Regions from separate parts of the Streptacidiphilus alkalitolerans genome, predicted to be linked through region 2. Evidence: riboswitches for the same ligand, from Rfam matches in the RefSeq annotation. Region 2 holds a riboswitch; the other holds the start of a gene.
The links. Region 2 has a riboswitch for glycine ahead of gcvP (aminomethyl-transferring glycine dehydrogenase). Riboswitches for the same ligand answer to the same signal wherever they lie in the genome.
Positions count from the first base shown of each region.

Region 1: it holds a riboswitch for glycine, as region 2 does, so the genes downstream of both, gcvT (glycine cleavage system aminomethyltransferase GcvT) here and gcvP (aminomethyl-transferring glycine dehydrogenase) in region 2, are expected to answer to the same signal.

Region 1 covers NZ_JBHEZX010000010.1:258,972-266,142, forward strand. Annotated here, with positions in the region: gene glyA (serine hydroxymethyltransferase) at 1-328, opposite strand, end outside; gene gcvH (glycine cleavage system protein GcvH) at 416-793, opposite strand; gene gcvT (glycine cleavage system aminomethyltransferase GcvT) at 887-2,008, opposite strand; glycine riboswitch at 2,204-2,343, opposite strand; gene ACEZDG_RS23500 (enhanced serine sensitivity protein SseB) at 2,512-3,324, shown strand; gene ACEZDG_RS23505 (enhanced serine sensitivity protein SseB C-terminal domain-containing protein) at 3,380-4,141, shown strand; gene ACEZDG_RS23510 (ABC transporter permease) at 4,796-5,797, shown strand; gene ACEZDG_RS23515 (ABC transporter substrate-binding protein) at 5,908-7,171, shown strand, end outside.
Region 2 covers NZ_JBHEZX010000007.1:7,142-14,312, forward strand. Annotated here, with positions in the region: gene ftsR (transcriptional regulator FtsR) at 1-218, shown strand, start outside; gene ACEZDG_RS17305 (bifunctional nuclease family protein) at 266-739, shown strand; gene ACEZDG_RS17310 (MerR family transcriptional regulator) at 951-1,634, shown strand; gene ACEZDG_RS17315 (SanA/YdcF family protein) at 1,693-2,442, shown strand; gene ACEZDG_RS17320 (DNA polymerase IV) at 2,472-3,950, shown strand; gene ACEZDG_RS17325 (PRC and DUF2382 domain-containing protein) at 4,066-5,349, opposite strand; glycine riboswitch at 5,502-5,593, shown strand; glycine riboswitch at 5,594-5,693, shown strand; gene gcvP (aminomethyl-transferring glycine dehydrogenase) at 5,747-7,171, shown strand, end outside.

The DNA.
Region 1 (7,171 bases), on a different contig from region 2:
TCAGCGCGAACATCGCGGCGGCATTGGCGGACGCGCCCGAGTGCGGCTGGACGTTCGCGGCCTCGGCCCCGAACAGCGCCTTGACCCGGTCGATCGCCAGCTGCTCGATCACGTCGACGTGCTCGCAGCCGCCGTAGTAGCGGCGGCCGGGGTAGCCCTCGGCGTACTTGTTGGTGAGCACCGAGCCCTGCGCCTCCAGCACCGCGACCGGGGCGAAGTTCTCGGAGGCGATCATCTCCAGGGTGGACTGCTGGCGGTGCAGCTCGGCGTCCACGGCCGCGGCGACCTCGGGGTCGAGCGCGTGCAGGGACTGGTTCAGAACCGTCATGGTGTGTGTTCCCTCAGGGGTGCGGCGCGGAGCGCCTCAAGCAGGGGTCTCAAGCAAGGGGGGTCGGGTGGACCGGTGGCGGCGGGGTCAGGCGCCGGTGTGGGCGGCGTACTCGTCGGCGGTCAGCAGGCCCTCCGGGGTCCCGGCCAGGCGGACCTTGAACAGCCAGCCCTCGGCGAAGGGCGCGGAGTTCACCAGCGCGGGGTCGTCCACCACGGCCTGGTTGGCCTCGACCACCTCACCGGTGGCGGGGGAGTAGAGGTCGCTGACGGACTTGGTCGACTCCAGCTCGCCGCAGGTCTCGCCCGCGGTCACGGTCTGGCCGACCTCGGGGAGCTGGACGTAGACCACGTCACCGAGGGCGTCGGCGGCGTAGGCGGTGATGCCCACGGTCGCCACGCCGTCCTCGACGGCGGTCAGCCACTCGTGTTCCTTGCTGTATGTGAGGTGCTGGGGGTTGCTCATGGGGTGATTCTCCAGGATGAGAGGCGGTCGGGGCGAAACGGACCGAATTGCGGAAGCGGGCAGCTCAGCGCGAGCAGCCCGGAAGCGGGCAGCTCAGCGGGCGCGCTTGTAGAACGGCAGGGCGACGACCTCGACCGGCTCGTGCGTGCCGCGGACGTCCACGGCGACGGTGGTGCCGGGGACGGCGTGGTCGGCGTCCACATAGGCCATGGCGATCGGCTTGCCGAGGGTCGGCGACGGGGCGCCGGAGGTGATCGCACCGATGACCGAGCCGTCGGTGGCCGAGACCACCCGCATCTCGGCCCGGGGCACCCGGCGTCCGGCGGAGACCAGCCCGACCAGCACCCGCGGCGGACTGGTCACCGCCTCGGCGGCGGCCTTCTCCAGCGCCGCGCGGCCGACGAAGTCGCCGCCGTTGGTCGTCTTGTCGAAGCGGACGACCCGGCCGAGGCCGGCGTCGAAGGGGGTGAGCGAGGTGGTCAGCTCATGCCCGTACAGCGGCATCCCGGCTTCCAGCCGCAGGGTGTCCCGGCAGGAGAGCCCGCAGGGGATCAGCCCGGCGGACGAGCCGGCGGCGGACAGCGCGGCCCACAGCTCCGCCGCGTCGCCCGGGGCGACGAACAGCTCGAAGCCGTCCTCGCCGGTGTAGCCGGTACGGGCGAGCAGCGCCGGGCGGCCGGCCACCGTGGCCGGCAGCGAGGTGTAGTACTTCAGCCCGGGCAGGTCGGCGTCGGTGAGCGGGGCCAGGATCGCGGTGGCCTCCGGGCCCTGGATCGCGATCAGCGCGTAGGCGTCCCGGTCGTCCCTGACCGCGGCGTCGAAGCCCTCCGCGCGGGCGGTCAGCTCGTCCAGGACCAGCTGCGCGTTGGAGGCGTTGGCGACCACCAGGAACTCGGTCTCGCCGGTGCGGTAGACGATCAGGTCGTCGAGGATGCCGCCGTCCGGTGCGCAGATCATGGTGTAGCGGGCCTTGTTCACGGCCAGCGCCGAGACGAAGCCGACCAGCGCGTGGTCCAGCAGCTCGCCGGCGCCGGGGCCGGTGACGGTGATCTCGCCCATGTGGGAGAGGTCGAACAGGCCGGCCCTGGTGCGGACGGCGTTGTGCTCCTCGCGCTCGCTGCCGTAGCGCAGCGGCATGTCCCAGCCGGCGAAGTCGGTCATGGTCGCGCCGAGGGCGCGATGGACAGAGTCGATGGCGGTCGAACGCAGGCTCATCAGAACAGCTCCTAAGCTCTCAAGGACATGCTGCAGCAGGGCTCCCGCTCTGTCGCTGCGACCTGAGAGCTTCACCACGTCCCCGCGGACCCGCGCGCGGCGCACGGGGCGCGGACGGCGGTGGGGGAGCGGCTTGCACCGTTGGTGGGCCGGGCACGCGCTCCGGGGAGCGCGCCGACCACTTTCCAGATGTGCCTCGCCCGTGCGGTAGCTGTGCCTGAGAGATTCCGGGGAGGGCTTGCTCCTTCGGCGCCGACTGCGTCCCCCAACCGAGATCGTTGCGATCGGAATCGTTGCGATCGGAGGGGACGGCCTGGCTCTCCCGCGCGGGCTGTAACGGCCGGTGTTCAGTTGTGGTGGGGCGCCGCCCATCATGGCATGCCTGCGGTGGAGTCGGCGGCGCGGTCTCCGCGTACCCGGGCGTGCCGCGGCTCCGGCCGGATACTGTTTCCAGCTGTCGGAACAACGGCGCAGAACGGCACAGCGAACGGTGGGAGCGGCAGATGCAGTACCCGACGATCCCGGCACAGGCGCAGGGCTGGCCCGCGAACGAGCTGGAGCGGGTCCTGGTCGCCGCGGTCGGCGACCCGGGCGCGACCCCCCGGGTGGTGGAGGTGCTGCGCCGCAGCCAGGTCTGGGTGCCGCTGCCCGGCGGGGCCGGCCACGACGCCGGGACGCTGGCGCTGCCGACCACCGAGCTGGCGGGCCAGCCCTTCGTGCCGGTGTTCAGCTCCGAGGACCAGTTCCGCCGGATCGCCGGGACCATGCCGTTCACGGTGGCCCCGGTGCGCGAGCTGGCGCAGGGGATGCCGCTCGGGGTCGGCATCGTGGTGAATCCGGAGGGCGCGGTCGGCATCCCGATCCCGGCGGCCGGAGTCGCTGAGCTCTGCGGCGGCGGCCATGGCGGCAGCAGTGCGAACGAGGCCGCCGAGCACGAGGCGGCGCGCGTCGCCGCGGCCGGCGCCCGGGTCGGCCTGCGGCTGCCCGAGCCGTACGAGGAGCCGGTCGAGTTCCTCACCGCCGCGATCGGTGAACTCGCCCGCACCGACGTGGTGCTGACGGCGCGTCGGGCGCTGGCCCAGGTCGAGGGCGACGCCGAGAAGCTGTTCGTCGGGGTCGAGCTGGACCGCTGGCAGCCGGAGGACCAGGACGCCGTGGTCCAGGCGCTGGGCCGGGCGCTCGGCGCCGTGCCGCTGCCCTGGGGCCTGGACGTGGTGCTGCTGGACTCGGCCCAGGATCCGGTCGGGGACTGGATGCTGGTGTCCGTGGCGCCGTTCTTCGAGCGCGCCCCGTCCGAGTACCTGCCCGGGTACTAGGCTGACCGTTCGAGCAGCGGCCGGAGCAGGGCCGGGGGTAGGGGAGAGAGTGGCAGTGGTCGAGTCAGGCGGTGCCGCGGGCGGCGGGGCCGCCATCGAACAGGTACTGCGCGAGGTCGTGCCGGGGCGCTTCGACACCTATGAGTCCCTGCTCCACGCGGTCGCCGAGGGGCAGGTGTGGATGCTGCTCTGGCACGGCGAGCCGGGCCGCCCCGACGCCCAGTACGGGAACATGGAGGTCGGCGGCGCCGGCTACGCGCCCTGCGTCACCTCCCCCGAGCAGCTGGCCGCCAGCGGCTGGAGCCGCGCCCACCAGGTCAGTTCGGGGCGTGAGATCGCCGCCGCGCTCTACCGCGAGCGCTGGGGCCTCTGGCTCAACCCGCACCAGCCCGGCGGCGGTGTCGGGCTGCCCTGGGCGGATCTGCGCCGGATCGCCGGCGGCCTGGACCGGCTGCCGGCCGGCCCGCTGCGGATCAGCGAGCCGCAGGTCGCCGCGGACCAGTTCTACGCGCTGCTGAACCAGGCCGCGCACGGCACGCCCGCGGTCCGCTCGCTGCGCCGGGCCTGGGTCGAACCCGCCTGGGGCACCCCGTATCTGGTGATCGGTCTGGATTTGTACGACTCCAGCCCGCCGGCCGTCGAGTCGGTCCGGCAGATGATGCAGCACGCCCTGTCCGGGGTCCCCGAGGGCGTGGCGGTGTCGACGGTCGCGATGTCCGACCCCTTCGACCCGGTGGCGCTCTGGCTCCAGGTGCGCGCCCTGCCCTTCTTCGAGCGCCCGGTGGCCGGCGGCGGGTACGGCTACCCCCGGGTCTGACCCGGCGTCCGCCCCGGGCCCGACGGCCCTGACGATCATTCAGCCGGTAGCGCTCTGTGACATATCGAAATGGTCTCGAAGCGCCCGATTCAGGCCGTCCGTATCGGGGTGACACCCACTTCAGTGGTGTCAGATATGCGCCTGACCTGCGGGAACGTTATCTGCACGCGTAGATCTGAGTGGCGGGGTCCGTGTAACAGGCGTGTGAAGAGAGGTATTCGCAGGTCCCGGGCATGTATCGATGCAGATCACGGTTAGGCAACCTTTGAGTAGGGGGTCTGGCGGAGGCCCTATTCGGTGTTGAAGAGTGGCGCCGCGAGTGGTGGGTCGAGGCTGCCTCACAACTTGCACGCACAGTACGACTTTCGACCGTTACCCCGGACCGGAGTGGTGCAGCTGCGGGACGGGGGTGAGTATGTCCGGTTCGTCCGGCCGACTTGAGTTTTATCCACTTATGCGACTAAAAATAGGCATTCGAACGCTTTGTCAGTGAACGCCTGACTTATCGTCACCGCAATCTCGTTCCAAAGCACTTGGCACCAACTGTGAACTGCGACCTCGTCGGTCGGTCCGCGTCCCGACCGGGACTCACGACCAGGCGGGTCGACCGGGCACCGTGTGCCGGTCACCACCGGCTTGGGGGTCTATCCACTCATGACTGCGCCACTTCACGACTCCGGCACCGCGACTCTGGAGGTCGAAGCCGACCCCACGATCGCCCCGGGGAAGATCGTCGGTCGCTCACCCGGCCGGATCGCCTGGGAACGCCTCAAGCGCGACAAGGTCGCCCTGGGCGGCGGGGTCATGGTGCTGCTGCTGATCCTGGTCGGCATCCTGGCGCCGCTGCTGACCGCCCTCGAGGGGCAGAACGCCGATGACTTCCATCCCAAGGAACTGGACTTCGGCGACATCGGCATCGGTCTTCCGCGCGGCTCGCTGGGCGGCATCAGTGCCACCCACTGGCTCGGCCTGGAGCCGAGCACCGGCCGCGACATCTTCGCCCGTGTCGTCTACGGAGCCCAGATCTCGCTGATTGTGGCCTTCGGCGCGGCCCTGCTCGCGGTGATCATCGGTGTGCTGCTGGGCATGGCCGCCGGCTTCATGGGCGGCTGGGTCGACACCGCCATCAGCCGCAGCATGGACGTCCTGCTGTCCTTCCCGCAACTGCTTTTCTCCATCGCGCTGGTCTCGGTGGTCCCGGACAAGATCTTCGGTATGGGTGGCAGCACCCCGAGGATCTTCGTGCTGATCTTTGTGATCGGCTTCTTCGGCTGGCCCTACATCGGACGCATCGTCAGAGGGCAGACGCTGTCCTTGCGCGAACGGGAGTTCGTCGAGGCGGCCCGCAGCCTGGGCGCGGGCCAGGTGCACATCCTGATCAAGGAGCTGCTGCCGAACCTGGTGGCGCCGATCCTGGTGTACACCACGCTGATGATCCCGACGAACATCCTCAACGAGGCGGCGCTGAGCTTCCTCGGGGTGGGTGTGAAGCCGCCGACGCCCTCGTGGGGGCAGATGCTCTCGGATTCGATCACGTACTACACGATCGATCTCCCCGACCTGCTGATCCCGGGCCTGGCGATCTTCATCACCGTCCTCGCCTTCAACCTGTTCGGCGACGGGCTGCGCGACGCCCTGGACCCGAAGGGCAACTAAGACGTCCGAACCTGGCGCCGACGGCCCGGGCACGGCACTTTCTCACCCCCCGACCAGGAATTCCAGTCCTGGTCACACTCGGAGGTTGACAGCACATGAAAAAGCAGACAATGGCTATCCTGGCCGTCGGCGTGGCCGGACTCATGTCCGTGACCTCCGCCTGCGGTGGCAGCAAGGGCGGCGGCAGCAGCAGTGCGCCGTCGAAGTCCGGCAACGGATCGACCTTCAATGCCGCGGCGACCAGCATCGTGAACCCTTCCACCAAGAAGGGCGGCACGATCCACCTGCTGAGCACGCAGGACGTCGACTCGCTCGACCCTGCGATCGGCTACTACGCCTTCGTGTGGAACCTGCAGCAGCTCTACACCCGCACCCTGGTCGCCTACCCGATGAAGCCGGGCCAGGCCGGTCTGCAGCTCGCCCCCGACCTGGCCTCGGCCATGCCGACCATCTCGGCGGACGGCAAGACCTATACCTTCAAGCTGAAGAGCGGCATCAAGTTCGACGACGGCGCCCCGATCACGTCGAAGGACATCAAGTACGGCATCGAGCGCACCTTCGCGCAGGACGTCCTGCCCGGTGGCCCGACCTACCTGATCGCCGACCTCGACGAGGGCCAGAAGTACCCCGGCCCGTACAAGGACACCGACCCGAACAAGATGGGCCTGAAGTCGGTGGAGACCCCCGACGACAGCACCATCGTGTTCCACCTGGCCGAGGCCAACTCGGACTTCATCTACCACCTGGCCATGGGCTCCGCCTCGCCGGTCGAGCCGAGCAAGGACACGGGCGCCAAGTACGCCCAGGCCCCCGAGTCCAGCGGCCCGTACAAGATCGCCTCCTACGCCCCGCAGAAGTCGATCAAGTTCGTCCGCAACCCCAACTGGGACCCGTCGACGGACAACATCCGCACCGCGCTGCCGGACGCGTACGACTTCACCATCGACACCAACGCCGATGACGTCGACAGCCAGCTGCTGGCCGGCACCGGTGACATCGACGCCGGACAGCGCGGCGTGCAGACCGCCGCCCAGGCGAAGATCCTCACCACCCCGTCGCTGAAGGCGGACGCGGTGGACGCCCCGGCGGCGACCATCCGCTACATCTCGATCCAGACCAAGGTCGCGCCGTTCGACAACGTCCACTGCCGCAAGGCCGTGGAGTACGCGACCAGCGGCACCGGTCAGCAGACCGCGCGTGGCGGCAAGTGGGCCGGCGCCCTGGCGCTGAACATGCTGCCCCCCACCGTCGCGGGCTACGACAAGTACGACCCGTACAACCTGGCGGCCGGTCAGTCGCAGGTCGACAAGGCGAAGTCCGAGCTGGCCCTCTGCGGCAAGCCGAACGGCTTCAGCACCGTCATCGCGGCCCGCA
Region 2 (7,171 bases):
GCCGGTTCGGCCTCGAGCCCCGGCACCTGCGTGCGGTGAAGGCCGCCGCGGACCGGGAGGTCGGCCTGGTGGAGCAGATCGTCGCGCCGCTGCGGCGGCACCGCAATCCGCAGACCCGGGCCCACGCGGCGGCGCTCGCGCGCGAGCTGGCGACTCTCTCGGTGCGGCTGCACGCGGCGCTGGTGCAGGCCGGCCTGCGCGCCCGTCCGGGAGTCTGAGCCGTGAGAACTGGAGTATCCCGGCCCAGCGCCCTAGGGTTGCGGGTGTGAACGAGCTAGACGTCGTGGGTGTCAGGGTGGAGATGCCGTCGAACCAGCCGATCGTGCTCTTGCGCGAAGTCGGCGGCGACCGCTACCTCCCCATCTGGATCGGTCCGGGGGAGGCCACCGCGATCGCCTTCGCCCAGCAGGGCATGACCCCGGTCCGGCCGCTCACGCACGACCTCTTCCGGAACGTCCTGGAGGCGGTCGGGCAGCAGCTCACCGAGGTCCGGATCACCGATCTGCGGGAGGGCGTCTTCTACGCCGAGCTGGTCTTCGCCAGCGGCGTGGAGGTGAGCGCCAGGCCCTCCGACGCCATAGCGCTGGCGCTGCGGACGGGTGCGCCGATCTACGGCAGTGACGGGGTGCTCGACGAGGCCGGGATCGCCATCCCGGACGAGCAGGAGGACGAGGTCGAGCGGTTCCGGGAGTTCCTGGACCAGATCTCCCCGGAGGACTTCGGCAGCAGCAATCAGTAGCCGCTGCTCCGTGGGCCGAGCCCATCCGACACCGGGTACCCCCTGGCAGGGCACGCTAAACCACTCGTCAGGCTGACATCACCCGCCATGCCGAGCGTGGCGATCGTTGACGCGCCTCTGGCAACTGCCTAACGTCGGGTGTGGACGTCCGGAGTGCGCCACCCCGCCACTTCAAGCGACGCTTCCGTGAGACGAGTGGACGGAGGGCCGCGTGAGCAGCACCGGCGACAGCACGGCCGCAGGTGGCTCCTGCCCGATCCACCCCGGGCTTCGGGGCCCGCGGAGAGCGGCCAGACCGGCCCGGATCGGCTGGGAGGCGGTCCCCCCGGTGGTGCCGGGCCAGGTCGGCCCCGGCCCTGACGAGACCATCCCGGAGCTCCACGGCGAGCCCGAGGCGGACCCGGAGCTGATCGGCTACCGCGGCCCCACCGCCTGCGCGGCGGCCGCGATCACCTACCGCCAGTTGGACTACTGGGCCAGGACCGGACTGGTCGAGCCCACCGTGCGGGCGGCCCAGGGATCCGGCACCCAGCGGCTCTACGGGTTCACCGACGTGCTGCTGCTGAAGGTGGTCAAGCGGCTGCTGGACGCCGGGGTCTCGCTGCAGAGCATCCGGGCGACCGTGGTCCACCTCCGCGCCTGCGGTGACGCGGACCTGTCCGGGATCACGCTGATGAGCGACGGCGCCTCGGTCTACCAGTGCACCTCCCCGGACCAGCTGGTGGAGCTGCTGCAGGGCGGCCAGGGGGTCTTCGGCATCTCGCTGGGCGCCGTCTGGCGGGAGCTGGAGGCGGCCCTCGGACGGCTGCACGGGGAGCGGGTGGACACCGGCGAGACCCTGGTCGGCTTCGACCCCGCCGACGAACTCGCACGTCGGCGCAACCGCGCGGGCTGAATCGGCGTCCGCAGTCGTCAGAGCCCCAGGATGCGGCTCCGAGGACGAGGGGGCCGGGATGACGGCGTTGCTGCGCCGGACGGTGCGGGGTATCGGACGGGTGCCGGGCAGGCTGCGGGGCGCGCCGGGGAGGTGGACCAGGCGCCGGGCCGCCGCGCTGCGCACCCGCCGCGGGCAGCGCCGGGCGTTCCAGGCCGGGGTGGTGCTGACCGTGCTGGTGTCGCTGCCGCCGGCCTGGCTCTACGCCGCCGAGACCGGCCGGCTGCGGACCGTGGCCAGCGCCCCGAGCGCCCCGGTGGCGGTGGTCTTCGGCGCCGGCCTGGTGGACGGCAGGCCGTCCCCGTACCTGGCCGGGCGGCTGGACGCCGGTCTGGCGCTCTACCGGGCCGGGAAGGTGCGGGCGCTGCTGGTCACCGGGGACAACGGGCACGTCGGCTACGACGAGCCCGACGCCATGCGCAGCTACCTGCTCGGGCACGGGGTGCCCGCGGACCGGATCGTGCGGGACTACGCCGGGTTCGACACCTGGGACTCCTGCACCAGGGCGCACCGGATCTTCGGGGTGGACCGGGCGATCCTGGTCAGCCAGGGCTTCCACATCCGCCGGGCGGTCGCCCTGTGCGAGGCGGCCGGGATCGACTCCTACGGGGTCGGCGTGGACGAGCCGCACGACGCCACCTGGTACTACGGCGGGGTGCGGGAGCTGCCGGCGGCGGGGGAGGCGGCGCTGCAGGTGCTGTTCACCCCGGACCCGCACCTGCTCGGACCCAGGGTGAACACGCTGGCCAGGCTGGGCGCCACCGGCTGATTGTCGGTGCCGTGCGCGATGATCGGGGCATGCGGGACCTGCCGTCGATCCTCCACCTCGACATGGACGCCTTCTTCGCCTCGGTGGAGCAGGCGTCCAAGCCGAGCCTGCGCGGAAAGGCCGTGGTCGTGGGCGGTCTGGGCGGGCGCGGGGTGGTCGCCACGGCCTCCTACGAGGCGCGGGTCTTCGGGGTGCACTCGGCGATGCCGATGGCGCAGGCGCGGCGCCGCTGCCCCAACGCCGCCTTCCTGGTCCCCAGGTTCGAGCTCTACCGGCAGGTCAGCGACTTTGTGATGGGCCTGCTCCGGGAACTGTCCCCGCTGGTGGAGCCGCTCAGCCTGGACGAGGCCTTCGTGGACCTGGAGGCCGGCCCCTACGGCGAACTGCTGCGCGAGGGCGGCCCGGTGGCCGGGGCGGCGCTGGTCCGGGCACTGGCCGAGGACCTGCGGTCGGACATCCTGACCGAGGTCGGGTTGACCGCCTCGGTCGGCCTGTCCGGGACCAAGTTCCTCGCCAAGATCGCCTCCGAGCAGGCCAAGCCGGACGGCCTGGTGCTGATCGAACCGGGCCGGGAGCGCGAGATACTCGACCCGCTGCCGGTCCGGGCACTGCCCGGGGTCGGCCCGGCCACGGCGGAGACGCTGCGCCGGTTCGGGATCACCCGGGTCTCCCAGGTGGCCGCCACCTCCGAGGACGAGCTGGTGCGGCTGCTGGGCCGGGCGCACGGGGCCGGGGTGCACGCCCTGGCGCTGGGCGTGGACGAGCGGGCGGTGGTGGCCGAGCGGGACGCCAAGTCGGTCTCGGTGGAGGACACCTTCGAGGTCGACCTGGCCGACCGGGAGCGGATCAGAGGCGAGCTGGACCGGCTCTCCGAGCGCTGCGTACGGCGGCTGCGGGCGGCGGGGAGGTCGGGGAGGACCGTGGTGATCAAGGTGCGCCGGTTCGACTTCTCCACGCTGACCCGCTCGGAGACGCTGCCGGCCCCGACCGACGACCCGCTGGTGATCGCCGCGATGGCCCGGCGGCTGCTGGAACAGGTCGAACTGACGGGTGGTGTACGGCTGTTGGGGGTGGGTGTGTCCGGGCTTGCCGACTTCACCCAGGAGGACCTGTTCGCCCAGGCCCAGGCCCTGCGCGAGGCCGAGGAGGAGGCTTTCGCCGAGCTCGCCGCCGAGGCGGAGGGGGAAGCGGAGGCCGCGCTTGCGGAGGACGCCGGTGTCGCCGTGGACGGCCAGGCCGAGGAGGCGGCGTACGGGGGGCCGGACGGGCCGCGGGCGTTCCACCCCGGCAGCAGTGGCACGCCCGGGCGGCGGTGGTGGCCGGGCCAGGACGTCCGGCACGCCGAGCACGGGGCCGGCTGGGTGCAAGGCAGCGGGGTGGGCCGGGTGACCGTGCGCTTCGAACTGCCCTGGGCCGAGCCGGGCCGGGTCCGCACTTTTTCCGTGGACGACCCGGCGTTGGAACCGGCCGACCCGCCGACGATCGCCCGCGCCCGGGGCGGGGCCTGACGCCGTAACTGGCTGGGCGCGCAGTTCCCCGCGCTCCTGAACGTCTGCAACTGAGCCGGTTGCAGTCCGCCAGGGGCGCGGGGAACTGCGCGCCCAGCACACGGCCGGACAGACCCTAGGCGCCGATGGCGTGGCCCGGGAGGTCGGGGCGGGACGGCGGGGTGGACGGCGCGGCCGAGGGGGCCGACTGGGACGGCTGGCCGCTGCCGGGGACCGGGGTCGGGCCGGTGGGCCGGGTGCTGTCCTGGACCTGGATGTGCTCCCGGTGCAGCTCGTCCCTGATGACCTCCTCCTCGGTGAAGCGCTCGGTCACCAGGCGGATCCGCTCCACCGGCACGACCGCCTTGCGGACCACCACCCGCTGCTCGTGCAGGGTGACCTCTTCCATGCTCTCGGCGATGGCCTGGTCCGTCAGCTGGGCGCGCTCCTCCGCGCCGACCGGGACCCGCTCGACCCGGATCCGCTCGCGGATCACCGGCACCCGGCGCTCGACCTGCTCGGCCGTCACGTACTTGCGCAGCCGGGCCCGGCCGAGGACGCGCCACTCGGTGGAGATGTCCAGGCGCTCCTCGCGGCAGACGAACTCGATCGGCTCGGGGACCCCGGTCCGGCCGGGGTCGCCGATCGGCTGCTCCTGGCTCGGCGTCGGCGCGGGCGCGGTGGCGGCGGTGCCGGGAAGCGGCCCGGTGAGCGGGTCGTTGAGGGGGTCGGTCAGCGGGTCGGGACGCGGGGTGGCCTTGGCCAGCGACGGCGCGGTCGTTGCCGCGGCGGCTGCCGCGGCCGGGGCGCCCTGGGCAACGGTCGGCGCGCTCGGCGCGGAGGTCTGGGTCGCGGGCGCCATGAAGGCCGCGGTCCGGCTGGTGTCGGCGGTCTTGGCGGCGGGCGCCGCCGGGGCCGGGGGAGCGATCGGGGTGCTGCCGGTGCCCGTGGCCACCGCTGCGGAGGTCACCGCCGCCGTTCCCGCCACCGTCGCCGCCGCGGGCGCCGCCACGGTCGGCTGGGCGGCGGTGGTCTCGGCCGGGGAGCTGCTCCGGTCGGCCGCCCTGGCGGCAGCCGCCGCCGTCCCCGAGCCGCTGTCGGCGCCGTGCGGGACGTCGAGGCCGTAGTAGCGGTAGAGCTGGAGCTCCTGCTCGGGCGAGAGGTGCTGGCCCACGCCGAAGTCGGGGGAGTCCTTCACCTGGGACTTCTCAAAGGGCACCCGCAGTTCGTCGCTGATGAACTCACTGCTGGTCAGCGGGACGAAGGCGTCGCGGCCGAACAGCCCGGTACGGACGGCCGCCCACTCGGGGCGGCCGGTGGCGTCGTCGAGGTACACCTCGTCCACCGTGCCGATCTTGTCGCCGTTGCGGTCCACGGCCTTGTGGCCGATCAGGTCCCTGGGGTCGATATCGGTCTGCACGGCTCGATCCACTCCTCACGACGCATAGATGGTCAACTCATACGAAAAGGCACAAAGATCGATTTGTCGAGCGCCGGGGGCCGTGCGGGGTGTGTCGCTGGGCCGTTCGAGTGGGGGATCGGGACGCGCTGATAGTCTTGGCGGTGACCGGTCGAGCGTGCGCGGGAGAGTCCGTGCGCTGCTGCGGCGCCGAAGGAGCAACTCCTCCCCGGAATCTCTCAGGCATCCGTACCGCGCGCGCGAGGTCACTCTGGAAAGCAGGCTCCGTGCAGGCGGATCCTCACCGACGGTGAAAACCGGCTCCGGCCGGTGAAGCTCTCAGGTTCCATGACAGAGGGGGAGGTCGTCCCGGCACGCCCACTGTGCCACCCGGGTCCGACCAGGAGGCTCCCCCGCCATGACTTCCCCCTTCGACTCCGAGCTCTTCGAGCGACGGCATATCGGCCCCGACGCCGACTCCCAGGCGAAGATGCTGGCCCAGGTCGGCTACAGCAGCCTGGACGAACTGACCGCCGCCGCCGTCCCGGCCGCGATCCGCAGCCTGGAGGCCCTGGACCTGCCCGACGCCCGTTCGGAGGCGGAGGTGCTGGCCGAGCTGCGCGAGCTGGCCGGACGCAACCAGGTGCTGCGCCCGATGATCGGGCTCGGCTACCACGGGACCTTCACCCCGCCGGTGATCCTCCGCAATGTGCTGGAGAACTCCTCCTGGTACACCGCCTACACGCCGTACCAGCCGGAGATCTCGCAGGGCCGGCTCGAGGCGCTGATCAACTTCCAGACCGTGGTCTCCGACCTGACCGGGCTGCCCACCTCCGGCGCCTCGCTGCTGGACGAGGGCACCGCCGCGGCCGAGGCCGTCGCGCTGGCCCGCCGGGTCGGCAAGGTCAAGGGCGGGGTGTTCGTGATCGACGCCGACGCCCTGCCGCAGACCGTCGCGGTGATCGAGACCCGCGCGGTGCCGGCCGGCGTCGAGACCGTGGTCGCCGACCTCAGCCGGGGCATCCCGGCCGAGCTGGCCGAGCGCGGGGTCTTCGGCGTGCTGCTGCAGTACCCGGGTGCGTCCGGCGCGGTCCGCGACCTCGGGCCGGTGATCGAGCAGGCGCACGGCCTGGGCGCGATCGTCGCCGTCGCCGCCGACCTGCTGGCGCTGACCCTGCTCGCGTCCCCCGGCTCGCTCGGTGCGGACATCGCGATCGGCACCACCCAGCGCTTCGGCGTCCCGATGGGCTTCGGCGGACCGCACGCCGGCTACATGTCCGTCCGCGCCGAGTACGCCCGCAGCCTGCCGGGCCGGCTGGTCGGCGTCTCGGTGGACGCCGACGGCAACCGGGCCTACCGGCTGGCGCTGCAGACCCGTGAGCAGCACATCCGCCGGGAGAAGGCCACCAGCAACATCTGCACCGCGCAGGTGCTGCTCGCGGTGATGGCGTCCATGTACGCGGTCTACCACGGCCCGGACGGGCTGCGGGCGATCGCCGTCCGCACCCACCGCTACGCCTCGGTACTGGCCGAGGGGCTGCGCGCGGGCGGCGTGGAGGTCGTCCACGGCTCCTTCTTCGACACGGTGACCGCACGGGTGCCCGGACGCGCCGCCGAGGTGGTCGACGCGGCCCGGCTGACCGGCGTCAACCTGCGTCTGGTCGACGCCGACCTGGTCGGGATCTCCTGCGACGAGACCACCACCGGGGCCGACCTGGCCTCGGTCTGGACCGCCTTCGGCGTCCCGCACGGCGACCTGGAGGCGCTGGACGCGGCGGCGGGCGAGGCGCTGCCCGAGCCGCTGCGCCGCGCCGACGACTACCTGGCCCACCCGGTGTTCCAC